One region of the Neorhizobium sp. LjRoot104 genome, then DNA from elsewhere that is predicted to be linked to it. Evidence: predicted binding sites of a transcription regulator. Region 1 holds the regulator's gene; the other holds the start of a gene.
The links. Region 1 encodes LexA, which represses DNA repair genes until DNA is damaged. Its sites were predicted from a motif close to TGTTCNNNNTGTGTTCNG; they were not measured.

Region 1 (4,194 bases):
GCGGACGTCGAAACCCGACTTTTCGATCTGCGCAGCGCAATCGCAACCCGTATCCGCGAGACCGTGCCCGGAGATCCCGGCGCCTTTGCCGCGGCGATCGTCACGGACGAACGCCGGGCGATTTCCGAAGACACCACCGAGGCGCTGCGACTGTCGGGCCTCGCCCATATCGTCGCCATTTCCGGGTTGAACATGGCGCTCGCCGCCGGCATCTTTTTTGTCGGCGTACGCACCGTGCTTTCCGTCTTCACAGGCTTCGCCCAGGCCTATCCGGTCAAGAAGATCGCCGCACTCGGCGCCCTGACGATGGCGACGGCCTACTACCTGATCTCCGGTTTCGGCGTTTCGGCGGAGCGGGCCTATATCATGATGGCGATCATGCTGGTCGCGGTGCTCTTCGATCGGCCATCAATCAGCCTGCGCAATGTCGCGCTGTCGGCCCTGGTCATCATCGCCATGTCGCCCTCGGAAATCCTGGGCCCGAGTTTCCAGATGTCGTTTGCCGCCACCGCGGCCCTGGTCGCCGGCTACGCCCTCTGGAAACACAGGGCGGAAGGCCGCGATCCCGAACCTTTGCCGTTCCGTCACCCTGTGGTGACGCCCGTGCTGGCATCCTGGAATTTTGCGGCCGGCGTCTTCGTGACATCGCTGATCGGCGGCATCTCGACAGCAATGTTCTCGGTCGAGCATTTCCACCGTATCGCCGCCTACGGCCTAGCCGCGAACCTCGCCGCCATGCCGATCATCTCCTTCGTGGTCATGCCCGCCGGGCTGGCCGGCATGCTGCTGATGCCGTTCGGCCTCGATGCTCCCTTCATGAAGCTCATGGGCCTCGGCCTGGAATGGGTGATCGCCATCGCCAAGCACATCGCCGCCTGGGGCGGCGATGTCGGCACAGGGCGCCAGCATCCCTGGTTCCTGACCGTCTCGACCGCAGGTTTTCTGCTGCTGACGCTGTTAAGGACGAGACTGAGACTGATCGGCCTGCCGCTGATGGTGACCGCCCTGGTGCTTTCCTGGCATGAGCGGTCGATGCCCCTGCCGGATATACTGATCTCGGAAGACGGGACCACGGTCGCCCTTTTAGACGGGGAGAGGGTCGCCATCAATCGCGCCCGCCCGCCCGACTTCATCTACGACCAATGGAAGAGGGCTCTTTTGCTCGGCGATCCCGTCAAGCCTGAAATGTCGCCATCCAGGGACAAGCCGCCCGACGACAAACCGCTCGGCGACAAGCCTCCCGGCGAGAAAACAAACGAGCGGCGCGAACTGACCCCACCGGAACTCGAAACGGCAAGGTCGCAAATGAAACGAGCGCCTGCCGGCCGCTTCACCTGTCAACAGAAAGCCTGGTGCGCGGCACGCACGGGCAAGGGAATTGTTGTCGCTATCGAGGACGGCCGTTATGCCGGTGCCGCCTGCGACGCCGCCACTCTTGTCATAGCTCCGCGTGCCCGCTTCGACCAATGCCGGTCCGGCGCGCTGATGATCAATGGCGCCACGCTTCGCAAGGCGGGTGCCCTGGAGATTTCCCTCAACGAGGCGGCCGATATACGGCGCTGGAAGGTCCGTGCCGCCATGGAGGGCGAGGACCGCCCCTGGAGCCGGCACCGCCACTATGATTGGCGAAGCCAGGGGTTCGATAGGTCATTGCCGGAACCGCTCCGGCAGCTGATCAATGATACCGGCGGATGAGGCCGACGAGCTTGCCCTGGATCTTCACCCGGTCCGGCCCGAAAATCCGGGTTTCGTAGGCGGGGTTGGCGGCTTCGAGCGCGATCGAAGCGCCGCGGCGACGGAAGCGCTTCAGCGTCGCTTCCTCGTCGTCCACCAGCGCCACGACGATATCGCCCGGATTGGCCGTATTGCTGTTGCGGATGATCACGGTATCTCCGTCGAGAATGCCAGCCTCGATCATCGAATCGCCCTTGACTTCGAGAGCGTAATGTTCGCCGGAACCGAGCATTTCGGCCGGCACGGCGATGTCATGCGTATTGTTCTGGATCGCCGAGATCGGCACGCCGGCAGCGATGCGGCCCATGACCGGAACGGTGGTGGCGTTCGATACGTCGTCGTTGGCGGCCGGCTTCTGAGGTGCCGCGACGGGCTGCGGCTTGCCGAGGCTGCCCTCGATGACGCTCGGCGAGAAGCCGCGGCGGGGCTGGATGCTGGGCGAATAGGCTTCCGGCAGCTTGATGACTTCGAGCGCGCGGGCCCGGTTCGGTAGGCGGCGGATGAAGCCGCGTTCCTCGAGGGCCGTGATCAGCCGGTGGATGCCGGACTTGGACGCGAGGTCGAGAGCGTCCTTCATTTCGTCGAATGACGGCGGGACGCCGGATTCCTTCATGCGTTCGTGAATGAACAGAAGCAATTCCTGTTGTTTGCGCGTGAGCATCTTTTGGCACCCTCAGAGTCGGAAACAAATCCAGAACGGACACTATATGTTCCATATGTGTTCCGCAAGCCCCTAAAATTATGTGAAGTATGACGATTTTTCTTCATAGATGCGTGCCAGATATCTCGTGTCACACCACTTGCGCGGCGCGAGCCCGCTGCCAAAGTAGCTTTGCGATTCCAATTCCGGGGGCCCTCGCGTGAACGCAAGACCAATCGATCATCTCGTGCTGCCGGTGGCGGGACTTGCCGCTGCGCGTTCTCGGCTCACGAAGCTTGGTTTTACAGTTGCGCCCGACGCTTTTCATCCTTTCGGCACAGCCAATGCTTGCGTGTTCTTCTCGGATGGCAGCTATCTGGAGCCGCTGGCGCTTGCCAATCGCCGCCATGCAAGCGCTGCCGCCAAACGCGGTAACGTTTTTACCGCCCGCGATCTGGCCTTCCGCAAGGGGCGCGACAGGCAGGGGCTCTCCGCGCTCGTCATCGCCACGGGTGACGCGATGGCCGATCACGCGCGTTTCAAGATGCGTGGCATCTCGGCAGGCGACGTGCTTGAATTTTCCCGCGGCATGACCCTGGCCGACGGTTCCGAAACGCAGGCGAGCTTCCGGCTGGCTTTTGCGGGTGATGACCGCGCGCCGGATTTCCTGATGTTTTCGTGCCAGCGGATCAATCCCCTGCCGGCCGATCGCGACGAACTGGAGCGCCATTCCAACGCCGTCACGGGGCTGAGCGAGGTCATCCTGTCGGCATCGGCACCCTCCGATTTCGCCCCCCTGGCGGAGCAGGTGCTGCTGACCAAGGCCAAGCCGGAGGCGGCGTCGATCGAACTTGCCGCGGCCAATGCCCGCATCCGCATCCTGCAGGATCAGCAGCTCGAAGCGGAATTCGCCCTGCCGTCGATGCCGGGTGGCGAGGGGCTGCGCGGCCGGGTGATCATCTTCAAGACGACGGATCTTGCCGTGACAGAGATCACCCTTGCTGCTAATGACGTCGCATTCGTCCGCCGGGAGGGCCGTGTTCTCGTCTCGGCGGCGCCCGGCCAGGGTGTTTTGTTCGGCTTCGAGGAATAGGTTCATGGACGTTACCGCAAATTCCAGCGTCTCCGTAGGCGAAGGAGACGGCAAGGTGGTTTTCGCGCAGGACGCAAAACTGTCGCTGATCGCCGGCCCCTGCCAGATGGAGAGCCGCGACCACGCCTTCATGATGGCGGGCGAGCTGAAGGAACTCTGCGGCAAGCTCGGCATCGGCCTCGTCTACAAGTCCTCCTACGACAAGGCCAACCGCACGTCGATTTCAGGCAAGCGCGGCATCGGGCTCGAAACCGCCATGGAAATCTTCGCCGACCTTAAGAAGGAATTCGGCTTTCCGGTCTTGACCGACATTCACACGGAGGAGCAGTGCGCAGTCGTCGCCGAGACGGTCGATATCCTGCAGATACCGGCCTTCCTCTCCCGCCAGACGGACCTGCTTGTCGCAGCCGCCAGGACGGGCCGTGTCATCAACGTCAAGAAGGGCCAGTTCCTGGCGCCCTGGGACATGAAGAACGTCCTTGCCAAATTCACACAGAGCGGCAATCCGAACGTGCTGCTCTGCGAGCGCGGTGCTTCCTTCGGCTACAACACGCTCGTCTCCGACATGCGCTCGCTGCCGATCATGGCGTCGCTGGGCGCCCCGGTGATTTTCGATGCGACGCATTCGGTGCAGCAACCGGGCGGGCAGGGCGCTTCCACCGGCGGCGACCGCACCATGGTGCCGGTGCTGGCTCGCGCAGCCGTCGCGGTCGGTGTCGCCGGCGTC
Region 2 (4,194 bases), 650 kb from region 1:
ATTAGTTCGGGCGGTTTGCGCCTTCGTAGTAGTCGCCGCGGTCGACCGAAGCCTGGATCTGGTTCTGTTGATCCTGAGCAATGCTGCCGGTCTGAACATGATCGACGGTAGCGGAGGCCTTGGAGGCGCCTTCATAATAGTCGCCGTCAGCGAGGGCGACGGAAGCGAACGAGGCCGAAGCGATGAGGGCTGCGGCGATAGCGGAAGTGATCTTGGTCATTGTCTTTATCCTTGGGTTATGTTCGGTTCGGTCTTGGGTCGAACCGGAGTGAATTTTTGTTTGCGATGCTGATATCGGACCGATCGGTTCGATCCGAAAGCCCTCGTTTCGGCGACTGCTGTCAACGAAACGTTGACAGCGAAAACGGCGCCTCAGAAATACTCGTAAAAAGTGCTGAGCGTGCTAATTTTTTGCGAAATGCCACAAATAAACCGATTAAGTTACGATTTGGTAAGATAAAAAATAAGCAAAAACAAATAGATATGTAGTAAAAAGGAGTTATGCACCCTTGGCGTGTTGGTTTTCGCGTATCGTGTCTTTTTTGTGGCTTTTTTGCGGCATAAATCGTGTTCAAGGGGTATGCAAGTTTTTCACAAAACTGTGACATTGGAAATTCCACCAAATTGGCGGTCAAAACCGATGCCATTTCCGTGATCAGATTGCCTTTTCTTGATGCGGCGCAGCAAAAGATTCAGTCAGCCCTTGACGGATAGAAGCGAAAAATGGCCGCAGCCGTTGCCGGCGCGACCATCTCAGCACTTCTTATATGGGACGATATCCGGGCGATCGGCTCAGAGGCGCGTCCACGTCTGCGACTTGCAGAGGATGGCGAGAACGCAGCCCTTCATCTTCAGCGAATTGCCGCTGACCGAGCCGGACCCGCTATAGGTCTTGTCTTCCGCCGGGTCGGTGATCTCGCCGCTGTATTCGCCGTCCTTGCCGGAGAGCTTGCCGATCTGCTTGCCCGAATGTTTGCCGGTCTTCAGCGTCACGCAATAGGCGGTGCCGCATTTGCCGATCACCGCGGTCTCGCCGCTGGCGGTCTTCCAGCTGCCTTCGATAGGCTCGGCGGCCATGGTTCCGGTCGCGGCAAGCGTCAGCGCCGCAACAAGCATCAGTCTGCGCATCATGATTGTTTTCCTCCTTCGCTTCGCCGCCAGTCCTTCAGAAGCGCTGGGCGGCGCGGTTTCCTCCAATTCGCACCCCTCTGCGCGAACTCGGTCCGAAATTTATCTTACCCGCACGTAAAGGTAAATATCGGATTGGCTGGAAAGGGGGGAATTTCGGCGCCGGGGAGGGCCGGGTTTTCCACAGGACCATCGATGCGACCCGGATTCGTGGTTAGCGATCAGTTTAAATCGTTTTCTAAATTTTTCGTAAAAATCTCCGCAAATTCCTTAAAATGCAAGGCATCCGATGTTTAACAAAAACTCAAGTTTACGAAGCGTTTGAACTTTGTTTTCGTTGAATTAATCATGCTTTTTAGGCGTCTTTTGGAAGGTTTGCCGCATAGTGAAGTCATCAAACGAGCGGAAAAAACCGCCGGCCGGAAGGATCGAAACAGCCGCTTGAAGACGGTGATCCGGACGGAGCCCGAAAGGGCAAAGACAGGGCAGACGACGAACAACAGGCTTTAACAGGGATCAAACCGATGGCACGCTTTGAAATGAACAATTCCGGAATGGCCACCATGGGTGGCGAAACCCGCGCCGACACTTTCTGCGAAATGGGCCTGATGTATGCGACCGGCCGTGGTTGCGACGTCGATCTCGTTTCCGCTCACAAATGGCTCAACATCGCCGCGATCAAGGGTTCCGACCGCGCCGCCGAGCTGCGCGCCGACCTCGCCCAGACGATGAGCAAGATGCAGCTGGCCGAGGCACTCCGCGCCGCTCGCGAATGGATGACCATGCACTGAGCCCTTTTGAGGGAGCGTTATGGTCGATGAATTGACCGGCCCCGCAAGAGGGCCGGCGGGAGAACAATCCAAAAGGCATAAACCCAAAAGGGGATCGGGAGACGAGGCGGTCGGATCTGGACGGGGGCCGACGCCTGAAATTGAGACCGCGACCGGCAGGAACAAGGCCGGCGCGGTCGCTTTCTTTTGGCTTCAGAGAGCCTTCAGTACCCGCGGCAGCGCTTCTTCGAAGAGCGCCATGTCCGGCTCCGGTCCCGTGCTGACGCGAATGCAGCGGTTGAGCGGCGCCACACCCGGCATGCGGATGAAAACACCCTGCTCCATCAATCCATCGACGATCGAACGCGCATAGGCGCCGTCGCGGCCGCAATCGATCGCCACGAAATTGGTCGCCGAGGCGAGCGGCTTCAGCCCGTTGGCTTCAGCGATCGAGGCGATCCGCTCGCGCGAGGCCTTGATCTGCCCGATCACGTCGGCGAGGTAGGCCTGGTCTTTCAGCGCCGCAAGCGCCGCGGCGACGCCGATCCGGTTCATGCCGAAATGATTGCGGATCTTGTCGAAGGCCTCGGCCGTGCCGGGTGTCGAGATCGCATAACCCACCCGCGAGCCCGCCATGCCGTAAGCCTTCGAGAAGGTCCGGGTGCGGATGATGTTCGGCTGGTCGATCAGGGCGGAGATATCCGGCGTCGCGCCGGCCGGTCCTGTCTCGCAATAGGCCTCGTCGAGAATCATCAGGCAGGTTTCGGGCAGCGCCCTGGCAAACGCGGTGATGCTGTCGGCATCCCACCAGCTTCCCATCGGATTGTCGGGATTGGCAAAATAGACGAGCGGCGCGTTTTCGCGGCGGACGGCTTCCATCAGCCCGTCGAGATTTTCCCGATCGTCGACATAGGGCACCGTCACCAGCCGGCCGCCATGACCCGCCACATGGAAGTTGAAGGTCGGATAGGCGCCGAACGAGGTAACGACCGGCATGCCGGGCTCGATAACCATCCGCACGATCAGCCCGAGCAGGCTGTCTATGCCTTCGCCAACGGCAATATTGTCGGCCTGACAGCCCAGATGCGCGGCGAGTGCCTGTTTGAGCTCGAAATTTTCCGGATCCGCATATTTCCAGGTGCCTGCCGCCGCGGCACCGATCGCCTCGATGACGGAGGGCGCCGGCCCGAAACCGTTTTCATTGGCGCCGATACGGGCTTTCACCATGAGGCCTCGATTGCGTTCGATAGCCTCGGGACCGACAAAGGGGACGCTGGCGGGAAGGGCGCTGATCAGCGGTGTAAAACGCGAGAATGCAGGCATGGACTTCAGTTCCGGTTCTCTAAAACCGGCACACAATAGGATCGATTCACCGGCATGCAAGTCTGCTCGAGACCGATTGGGCTTCATCGCCGCTAAATCTTTCGCCTCCCGTTTGAAAAGCGCGTCGAGCCTTTCAGGGTGCTCGATCGAAACCCATCGCAAGCTCTCGGCTTCGACACGTTCTCCACTCTATATATAGAGAGTGGAAAACGGCGGCCGACCGGAGGGGCTCCACGTCGCCGGATTTCGGCCGCCGGCCCGTCCTTCGGTCAATGACTCGTCTCGAAGCTCAGCCGGATCACGTGATGCAGAAATTCGGCATCGATCAGCATGTTGAAACCGATCGTGACCCGTTCTTCTTCGCGGCGGATCACGGTGCATCCGATATCGTCGTGGATGCCGAGGATTTCGAGGAAGAAGTTGTTGGGCATCGGCAAGGTCGGGCCGACCTCGATTTCCGCACCGTACAGCGAGATGCTGCGGATCAGGCACCGGAAGCTCGTCTTGGTGCTGAGATGATGACCGACGAGGATGACCTTGCCGGGACGATCGATCGTGAACTTCTCGAAAGCCTGGTCGCGCGGGCCGTCTTTTCTGGTGTCCTGGTCCATATTCAAGGGCATGACACCCTCCTGTTTCATTCCTGCCATGTGACTATATTCCTCCCGCGCTGACACATTCTGAAACGGAATGATAAAATACGACGGATATCGCCGAAAAATCCGGCATTTGATCGCCGACGAGGCGGCTTTTGCCTTGCGTATGGAACAGCTGCGAACTCAAAGCGCGTAATCGGGCATGTCGCGTTGTTGACGGACCGGTGTCGCGGGGATACCCCTTTCGATCGGATCAATGGTGCTATCTCAAGGGACACCATGATCGGTATGGGGAGCGAAACGTGACGGGCAGGTTGGTTATCATCGGCGGCGGGCAGGCGGGTTTCGCGCTGGCTGCGAAACTCCGAGCCTTGAAG

Region 2: the regulator LexA is predicted to act here: its motif matches at 1,447-1,464, upstream of ACSQ8R_RS03950 (sel1 repeat family protein).

The regions. Positions count from the first base shown of each region.
Region 1 covers NZ_CAXURS020000001.1:1,426,468-1,430,661, forward strand. The annotation lists gene ACSQ8R_RS07325 (ComEC/Rec2 family competence protein) at 1-1,695, shown strand, start outside; gene lexA (transcriptional repressor LexA) at 1,676-2,395, opposite strand; gene ACSQ8R_RS07335 (VOC family protein) at 2,595-3,467, shown strand; gene kdsA (3-deoxy-8-phosphooctulonate synthase) at 3,472-4,194, shown strand, end outside.
Region 2 covers NZ_CAXURS020000001.1:780,006-784,199, forward strand. The annotation lists gene ACSQ8R_RS03940 (hypothetical protein) at 2-220, opposite strand; gene ACSQ8R_RS03945 (DUF2147 domain-containing protein) at 793-1,128, opposite strand; gene ACSQ8R_RS03950 (sel1 repeat family protein) at 1,653-1,919, shown strand; gene ACSQ8R_RS03955 (pyridoxal phosphate-dependent aminotransferase) at 2,112-3,221, opposite strand; gene ACSQ8R_RS03960 (PilZ domain-containing protein) at 3,491-3,844, opposite strand; gene ACSQ8R_RS03965 (NAD(P)/FAD-dependent oxidoreductase) at 4,120-4,194, shown strand, end outside.